Rhizobium rhizoryzae: one gene and its partner. The protein of the gene in region 1 binds, or shares a complex with, the protein of each later gene. Links are inferred from orthologs where the notes say so. Each region holds a gene or a part of one and is shown on either strand. Other genes may lie near its edges.

The links.
Region 2: the proteins of G6N80_RS19305 (region 1) and smc are in contact, whole or in part, in a crystal structure (PDB 3ZGX), measured with the Bacillus subtilis proteins. The link is inferred for Rhizobium rhizoryzae from one-to-one orthologs.

Annotation. Positions count from the first base shown.
Region 1 is NZ_CP049250.1:2,791,880-2,795,086, reverse strand. What follows is about bases 1-2,899. They hold G6N80_RS19305 (segregation and condensation protein A), read left to right. Parts: upstream 1-991; coding sequence 992-1,807; downstream 1,808-2,899. Other genes in these bases: G6N80_RS19295 (ABC transporter ATP-binding protein), read left to right, coding at 2,537-2,899; scpB (SMC-Scp complex subunit ScpB), read left to right, coding at 1,815-2,507; nagZ (beta-N-acetylhexosaminidase), read left to right, coding at 1-892. Also shown: more of G6N80_RS19295, read left to right, coding at 2,900-3,207. UniProt on the Bacillus subtilis protein: Participates in chromosomal partition during cell division. May act via the formation of a condensin-like complex containing Smc and ScpB that pull DNA away from mid-cell into both cell halves.
Region 2 is NZ_CP049250.1:22,822-27,135, reverse strand. The notes cover bases 38-4,043. They hold smc (chromosome segregation protein SMC), read left to right. Parts: upstream 38-381; coding sequence 382-3,843; downstream 3,844-4,043. Other genes in these bases: G6N80_RS06445 (Ivy family c-type lysozyme inhibitor), read left to right, coding at 3,843-4,043; G6N80_RS06455 (DsbA family protein), read left to right, coding at 38-306. In the rest of the region: more of G6N80_RS06455, read left to right, coding at 1-37; more of G6N80_RS06445, read left to right, coding at 4,044-4,262. UniProt on the Bacillus subtilis protein: Required for chromosome condensation and partitioning.

The DNA of each region.
Region 1 (3,207 bases):
GGCTCAGATCCGCAATCTTGTCCAGTCAATGCGGGATGCAGTTGGACGTCAGGATGCCCCTGTGCTGATCGATCAGGAAGGCGGGCGCGTTCAGCGTATCCGCGCGCCGATGGCTGAAAACTATCCGTCGGGCTCGGTTCTCGGTGCGCTTTATGAGCAAGATAAGGCGCGGGGATTGCGCGCTGCATGGCTGATGTCGCGTCTCCATGCGTTCGATCTGACCAAGCTTGGCATCAACATCAACTGCCTGCCCGTTCTCGATGTTGTTGTGCCCGGAGGGACGCCCGCCATCGGGAATCGTTCTTACGGAGAAAACACGGCGACGGTGGCGGCTGTTGGTAAAGCCGCAGCCGACGGTCTGAAGGCTGGCGGCATGTTGCCGGTGATGAAGCACATGCCAGGCCATGGCCGTGCGATGGTAGACTCCCATCACGACCTGCCGGTGGTATCGGCATCTATCGATGAACTCGATGCGCACGATTTTCTGCCGTTTCGTCAGATGAAAGATGAGCTTATGGGCATGAGTGCTCATATTGTTTTCACGGCGATCGACCCCGAAAACCCCGCAACGACATCGCGCAAGGTCATTGATGAAGTTATTCGTGGGCGTATCGGCTTCGATGGTCTTCTTCTCTCGGACGATAGTTCGATGAACGCGCTGAAAGGCACACTGGGCGAGCGTGCTGCCAACATTATTTCCGGCGGCTGTGATATTGTCCTTCATTGCAACGGCGTCATGGAGGAAATGAAGCAGGTCGTCCGCGAGGTCCCGCTTCTATCCGGCAAGAGCTTGAAGAGGGCCGAAGCTGCACTGGCAGGTTTTTCCCCGGCAGACACATCCAGCGAGGCCGATTTGCGTGCCGAGTTCTGGTCGCTTATACCAGCAGCGTAAACCGTTCCGCTTTTCTGCTAGCATCGGCCAGCGGGAGGAGGGGCTTCTCCCACAGGCGCGAGTATAGCGATGGCCGTCGATAAGCATACCTCCATTCCGATGGACAAGCTTTGGCAGGATAGTGAGGCGCGAGGCGTCAGCGAGGCGGCGCTCGTAATCGACGTGGGCGGCTTCGAGGGGCCGCTCGACCTTCTGCTGCACCTGGCGCGCAATCAGAAGGTCGATCTTGCGCGCATTTCCGTCCTTGCGCTGGCAGAGCAATATCTGGAATTCGTCGAGAGTGCCCGTCGTGTTCGGATCGAACTTGCCGCGGACTATCTGGTGATGGCTGCCTGGCTCGCCTATCTCAAATCGAAACTGTTGATTCCCCAGCAGTCGAGGCAGGAGGATGGTCCTTCAGGGGAAGAGATGGCAGCGGTGCTCGCATTTCGTCTCAAGCGGCTGGAGGCCATGCGCGAGGCTGCAAGTCACCTCGTCAACCGGAACCGGCTGGGCAGAGATGTTTTTGCTCGCGGTGCGCCGGAGCATCTGCCGGACAGGGCAGGCAAGACGTTCGAGGCCGAACTTTACGATCTCCTTCATGCCTATGCCAATTTGCGACAACGCCAGGCAATCACGCAAGTCACAATAGAACGTCGCAAAGTCTGGTCGCTGGTGGAGGCGAGGGAACTGCTCACCTCAATGTTGGGTGAAATCGGCGACTGGACATCGCTTCAGGCTCATCTTGTTGAGTTCCTTCCCCCCAACGATCGCGTGACTGCGACTGCAAGTGCCTTCGCTGCATCGCTTGAACTGGTGCGTGAGGGGAAGCTGGAGATGAGGCAGGATTCGGTGTTCGGCAGTCTGTATCTGAGAAGTCCCCTTAACGCACGTCTCAAGGCTCAAATGAGGGAGAAGCCTGATGTCGATAACTGACGTCGAGATGGCCGGGAACGGATACGATAACGCAGAGGAAATCTCACGCCTTGAGCTGGAAGCGGAACGCACGGCTGAAGCGTTGATTTTCGCGTCGGCCGAGCCCGTCTCGGAAGCATACCTGCTCGAGCGGCTTCCCGGCACTGTTGATTTGCGCAGGGTGATGGCGAGATTGGTCCATCTCTACGCTGGCAGGGGCGTCAACCTCATTCGCGTCGAAGACCGTTGGGCATTTCGCACGGCTGCGGATCTGTCTTTCGTGATTCGCCGGGACGATACGGAATCGCGCAAACTCTCTCGTGCAGCGCTCGAGGTTTTGGCGATCATCGCCTATCATCAACCGGTCACTCGCGCTGAGATCGAGGAGATCCGTGGCGTGCAAACCTCTCGCGGAACCCTGGATGTTCTGATGGAAGCGGGATGGGTACGCTTTCGCGGTCGGCGTAGAACGCCCGGTCGTCCCGTCACCCTGGGCACCACGCCACGTTTTCTCGATCACTTTGGACTGGAAGAAATCCGCGATTTGCCAGGTATCGAGGAGTTGAAGGGCGCGGGGCTCTTGCAAGGAAGAATTCCGCCTGATTTTCGTGTACCGCTGCCATCGTCTGCTGATGAGTTGGCCGAGGACGAAGACCCGATTACCCAGCTGGATCTGGAGGAGCTCGGTCTCTTGACACCCGGTGGCACACCGGACGATTAGCGATTGAGAGAGCTGAGGTCACGGAAGGCATGCTGTTAAATACAGATGTAAAGCAACGAGGTGGCGGGGCTGCTCTGCGCAGGACTGCCGGGGTCACGTTTGCCGCAAGCCTGACCTTCGAAGAAATCCACCACCACTATAACGGCAAAGAAACGATTCGCGGCATAAGCCTCGAGGCGCGCCCGGGCGAGGTGCTGTGCCTGTTGGGACCATCAGGATCTGGCAAGACGACACTGCTGCGGATCGCGGCCGGTATCGAGTCGCAGACGCGCGGGCGTGTGTGCATCGACGGTCGCGAAATGGCAGGTCCTCAATGCTTTGTTCCGCCAGAAAAGCGCGGCGTTGGCCTGATGTTTCAGGACTACGCACTCTTCCCGCACCTTTCAGTGCTCGATAATGTCAAATTCGGGTTGACCGCGCTTCCTTCGTCGGAGGCATCAGCCGAGGCGATGGTGGCGCTTGAGCGGGTGGGTCTTGCGCACTATGCGCAAAAGTTTCCGCACGCGCTCTCTGGCGGCGAGCAGCAACGGGTCGCGTTGGCCCGTGCGCTCGCTCCCCGTCCTGGTGTTCTATTGATGGACGAACCTTTTAGCGGGCTTGATTCGCGGCTGAAGGATTCGATTCGGGCTGATACGCTTGATGTCCTGCGACAAAGCCGCGCAACAGCCATCGTCGTGACCCACGATGCGGAGGAAGCCAT
Region 2 (4,314 bases), 2.8 Mb from region 1 along the record:
GATGCCAAGAGCTACTACGCCATGGTTTCCATGCTGTTCAAGCAGCAGCGCGCCTGGGCAGCCCCGGCAGACGGCAATGTTCGCAATGCCCTGCTGCAAATGTCCAAGATGGCCGGTTATTCACAGGAAGGCTTCGAGGCCTGCTTGACGAACCAGAAGCTTCTCGATCAAGTGAACGCCACCATGAAGCGCGGTGCGGAAGAATTCGGCGTGAATTCAACGCCAACCTTCCTGATCAACGGCAACCGTTACTCCGGAGACATGTCGGTTGAAGCCATGTCGGCGCTCATCGATAGCCTGCTCTGATCCGAACGCATTTTTGAAAGCGGACACGGATCGCGTATCCGTGTCCGCTTTTGTCTGTCTGTCTGCAGGTGGTGCATGAAGTTCACCAAACTGCGCCTTGTCGGCTTCAAATCCTTCGTCGAGCCGACCGAATTCATCATCGAACCGGGTCTCACCGGCGTCGTCGGCCCCAATGGCTGCGGAAAGTCCAACCTTGTGGAAGCGCTCCGCTGGGTAATGGGTGAAAACTCCTACAAGAACATGCGTGCTTCCGGCATGGATGATGTGATCTTTTCCGGATCGGGAAATCGCCCGGCGCGCAATTCCGCGGAAGTCGGCCTCTACCTCGACAACAGCGATCGTACCGCGCCAGCCGCCTTCAACGATGCCGATGAGATACAGGTCTCGCGGCGGATCGAGCGGGAGAACGGCTCCGTCTATCGGATCAACGGCAAGGAAGCCCGCGCCAAGGACGTGCAGCTTCTGTTTGCCGATGCCTCCACGGGCGCCCGCTCGCCCTCCATGGTCGGGCAGGGCCGGATTGGCGAGCTCATTCAGGCAAAGCCGCAGGCGCGCCGGCAACTGCTGGAAGAGGCGGCAGGCATTTCCGGCCTGCATTCCAGGCGCCATGAGGCGGAGCTTCGGCTGCGTGCTGCGGAAACGAATCTCGAGCGGCTGGAGGATGTCACAACCCAGTTCAGCAGCCAGATCGAAAGCCTCAAGCGTCAGGCTCGGCAGGCCAGTCGCTTCAAGATGCTGTCTGCCGATATCCGCGAGCGGGAGGCAAAGCTCCTCTACATCCGCTTCGTCCAGGCGCGCGATGCGGAAAACGAGGCGACGCAGGCGCTGAATGCCGCAACCTCTGTGGTCGCCGAACGCGCCCAGAGCCAGATGGAAGCCGCCAAGGAACAGGCTATTGCCGCACTGAAGCTGCCCGAACTGCGCGAGGTGGAGGCCAAGGCCGGTGCCGCGCTTCAACGGCTGCAGATCGCGCGCAGCCAGCTGGAGGAAGAAGCGGGCCGCCTTCTGCGCCGCAAGGACGATCTCATGCGCCGCCTCGCGCAGCTTGCCGAGGATATTCGCCGCGAAGAGCAGTTGATGGCGGAAAATGCCGCGGTGATCGAGCGGCTGGATGCGGAAGAGCAGGAACTGACCGAGCTTCTGGCGCAATCTGGCGAGGAGGCGGAAGAACTTCGGCTTGCCTATGAGGATGCCAGCGCACGCCTGGCCGAAAGCGAAGGCGAATTCGCCGCTGTTACCGCCGAGCGTGCGCAGGTGGCCGCTCAAGTTGCGCAGCTGGAAAGGGTCATCCGCGAGATCGCCGATCGCCGCCTTCGCCTCGACCGTCAGCGCAGTGAAGCGGCAAGCGAGCTTGAAACACTCGATGACAAACTCTCCGAACTGACCGACCCGGCAGAGCGCCGCGAAGCGGTGGAGGCGGCGGAATATGCGCTGGAGGAGGCGGCAGCGTCTATCGAGGAGATCGAAGAGGCGCTGTCTCAGGCCCGCCAGCGGGAACTGGAGGCCCGGCAGCCCGTCGAGCAGGCGCGCGCGCACCTGAATGGGTTGGAAACGGAAGCCCGTACCATCCGCCGCATGCTGAGCGCCGGTGAGGCAAGCGGTGCGTTCACTTCGGTGGCGGAAATGATCCGCGTTGATCGCGGCTTCGAGGTTGCTCTGGGCGCGGCACTCGGCGACGATCTCGATAGCGCCTTGGACGAGGCCGCCCCGTCTCACTGGCTGCGCCTGACAAACGCCGTCGAGGGACCGGCGCTGCCGCAGGGCGCAGAACCCATTGCCCGCCACGTGACAGCGCCGCCGGAACTGGCGCGCCGGCTGGCCCAGATCGGCGTCGTAGACCAGTCGAATGCGAAGGCTTTGCAGGCGAGCCTGAAACCCGGGCAGCGTCTCGTGACGAAGCAAGGTGCCGTCTATCGCTGGGATGGGCATGTCACCGGCTCGGAGGCACCGAGTGCTGCAGCTCTTCGGCTTGCGCAGAAAAACCGGCTCTCCGAACTGGAGACCGAAATCGATGATGCGCGTATCGAGCTGTCGGAGGCGGAAAGCCTGAGCCTTCAGGCAGGCGAGGCCATCAGGACCGAAGAGGCGCGTCTTGGCGAGGCGCGCGAACGCCTGCGGCTTCTTCAACGCAGTGTTTCGGAAGCGCGTGAAGCGCTTGCGCAGGCTGAGCGTGCTGCGGGCGACCTGATGCGCCGCCGTGCCGTTGCCGAAAATGCCCTTGCCCAACTGAGCGAACAGATCGAGGAACTGGCCGCGCAGGACGAGGCCGCCCGTGCCGAAAGACAGGATGCACCGGATCTCGCCGATCTCGACCGCCGGTTGGCGCAACATCAGTTGACGGTGGCGCAGCATCGGGCAGAGCTTGCGGAAGCGCGGGCGCGCTATGAGGGTCTGTCGCGCGATGCGGATGCGCGTCGCCGCCGTCTGTCGGCCATTTCCGCCGAGCGCACGAACTGGCGGGGCCGCGTCGCCAGTGCCGAAGGTCATGTTGCGACCCTGCGGGAGCGTGAGGACGAAGCCCGTGAGGAAATGGCCGAGCTGGATCTTGCGCCGGAGGAGTTCGAGGACAAGCGCCGCGCCCTTATGAACGAGTTGCAGAAGGCGGAAGAGGCGCGTCGCGCCGCCGGAGACGCTCTGGCCGAGGCCGAAACCCGCCAGCGCGAGGCGGACCAGCGTGCTGCCACCGCGCTTGCGGCCCTGGCCGAGGTTCGTGAAAAGCGCGGCCGCGCGGAGGAGCGTCTGGTGTCCGCCGCAGAGCGTCGACACGATGCGGAAAATGCAATTCGCCAGGCCCTGTCCGTGGAGCCGCATGAGGCATTCCGTCTTGCAGGCATCCAGCCGGGTTCCACCCTGCCGGACATGAGCGCCGTGGAACGCGAGGTGGACCGCCTGAAGATGGAGCGTGAACGGCTTGGCGCCGTCAACCTTCGGGCCGAGGAGGAGCAACGGGAACTCTCGGACAAGCTCTCCGCGCTCATCAAGGAGCGTGACGACATCATTGATGCCATCCGCAAGCTGCGATCTGCCATTCAGAGCCTGAACCGCGAGGGACGCGAACGACTGATTGCCGCTTTCGATGTGGTCAACGGCCAGTTCCAGCGCCTTTTCACGCATCTTTTCAACGGCGGTACTGCGGAACTTCAGCTCATCGAAAGCGACGATCCGCTGGAGGCAGGGCTCGAAATCCTGGCCCGTCCGCCGGGCAAGAAGCCGCAGACAATGACGCTTCTGTCGGGTGGCGAGCAGGCGCTGACAGCCATGGCGCTGATCTTCGCGGTCTTTCTCACCAATCCGGCGCCCATTTGCGTGCTGGACGAGGTGGATGCACCGCTCGATGACCACAATGTCGAGCGCTATTGCAACCTGATGGATGAGATGGCCGCATCGACGCAAACGCGCTTCGTCATCATTACCCATAATCCCATCACCATGGCGCGCATGAACCGGCTTTTCGGTGTGACGATGGCGGAGCAGGGCGTCTCGCAACTCGTTTCGGTCGATTTGCAGACGGCGGAGCGTCTTCGGGAGGCTGTTTGATGAAGCGCTTCAGTCTTGTCCTTTGTCTGCTGGTCCTTGCCGTCTCGCAGCTCTCGGCAGCCGAAGAGGCAAAATCAGGCCGCTTCCTGCACGAGATCGTTGCTTCGTCCCAGCCCCATCGGGAAAGCCTTCAGCAACTGCTGCGCAAGACACAGCGGCTTCCGCCCTGGGTGCGCAACATGATCACGAACCCGCTCTACGTCTCTGGCGCGTCTACAGCGGTGACGATTGCCGAAAAACCTTTTGAACTCTTTGGCGCCTGTCTGGTGAGGCTTTGCCCAAAAAGCCACCTGCGCATCCTGTTCACGCCGCAGGGAAAGATCGTCTCCATGCGTGTGGTCGATGAAAAGATGGGCGAGATCCTTCTCGGCGAACCGGATGCCGATCAACTGCTGCAATTGTCAAAACCGGGAATTTGATCAGCGAAACCCGGGATAGTCGGAGATCCACGGGCTTCAGGCCGGTGTCAGC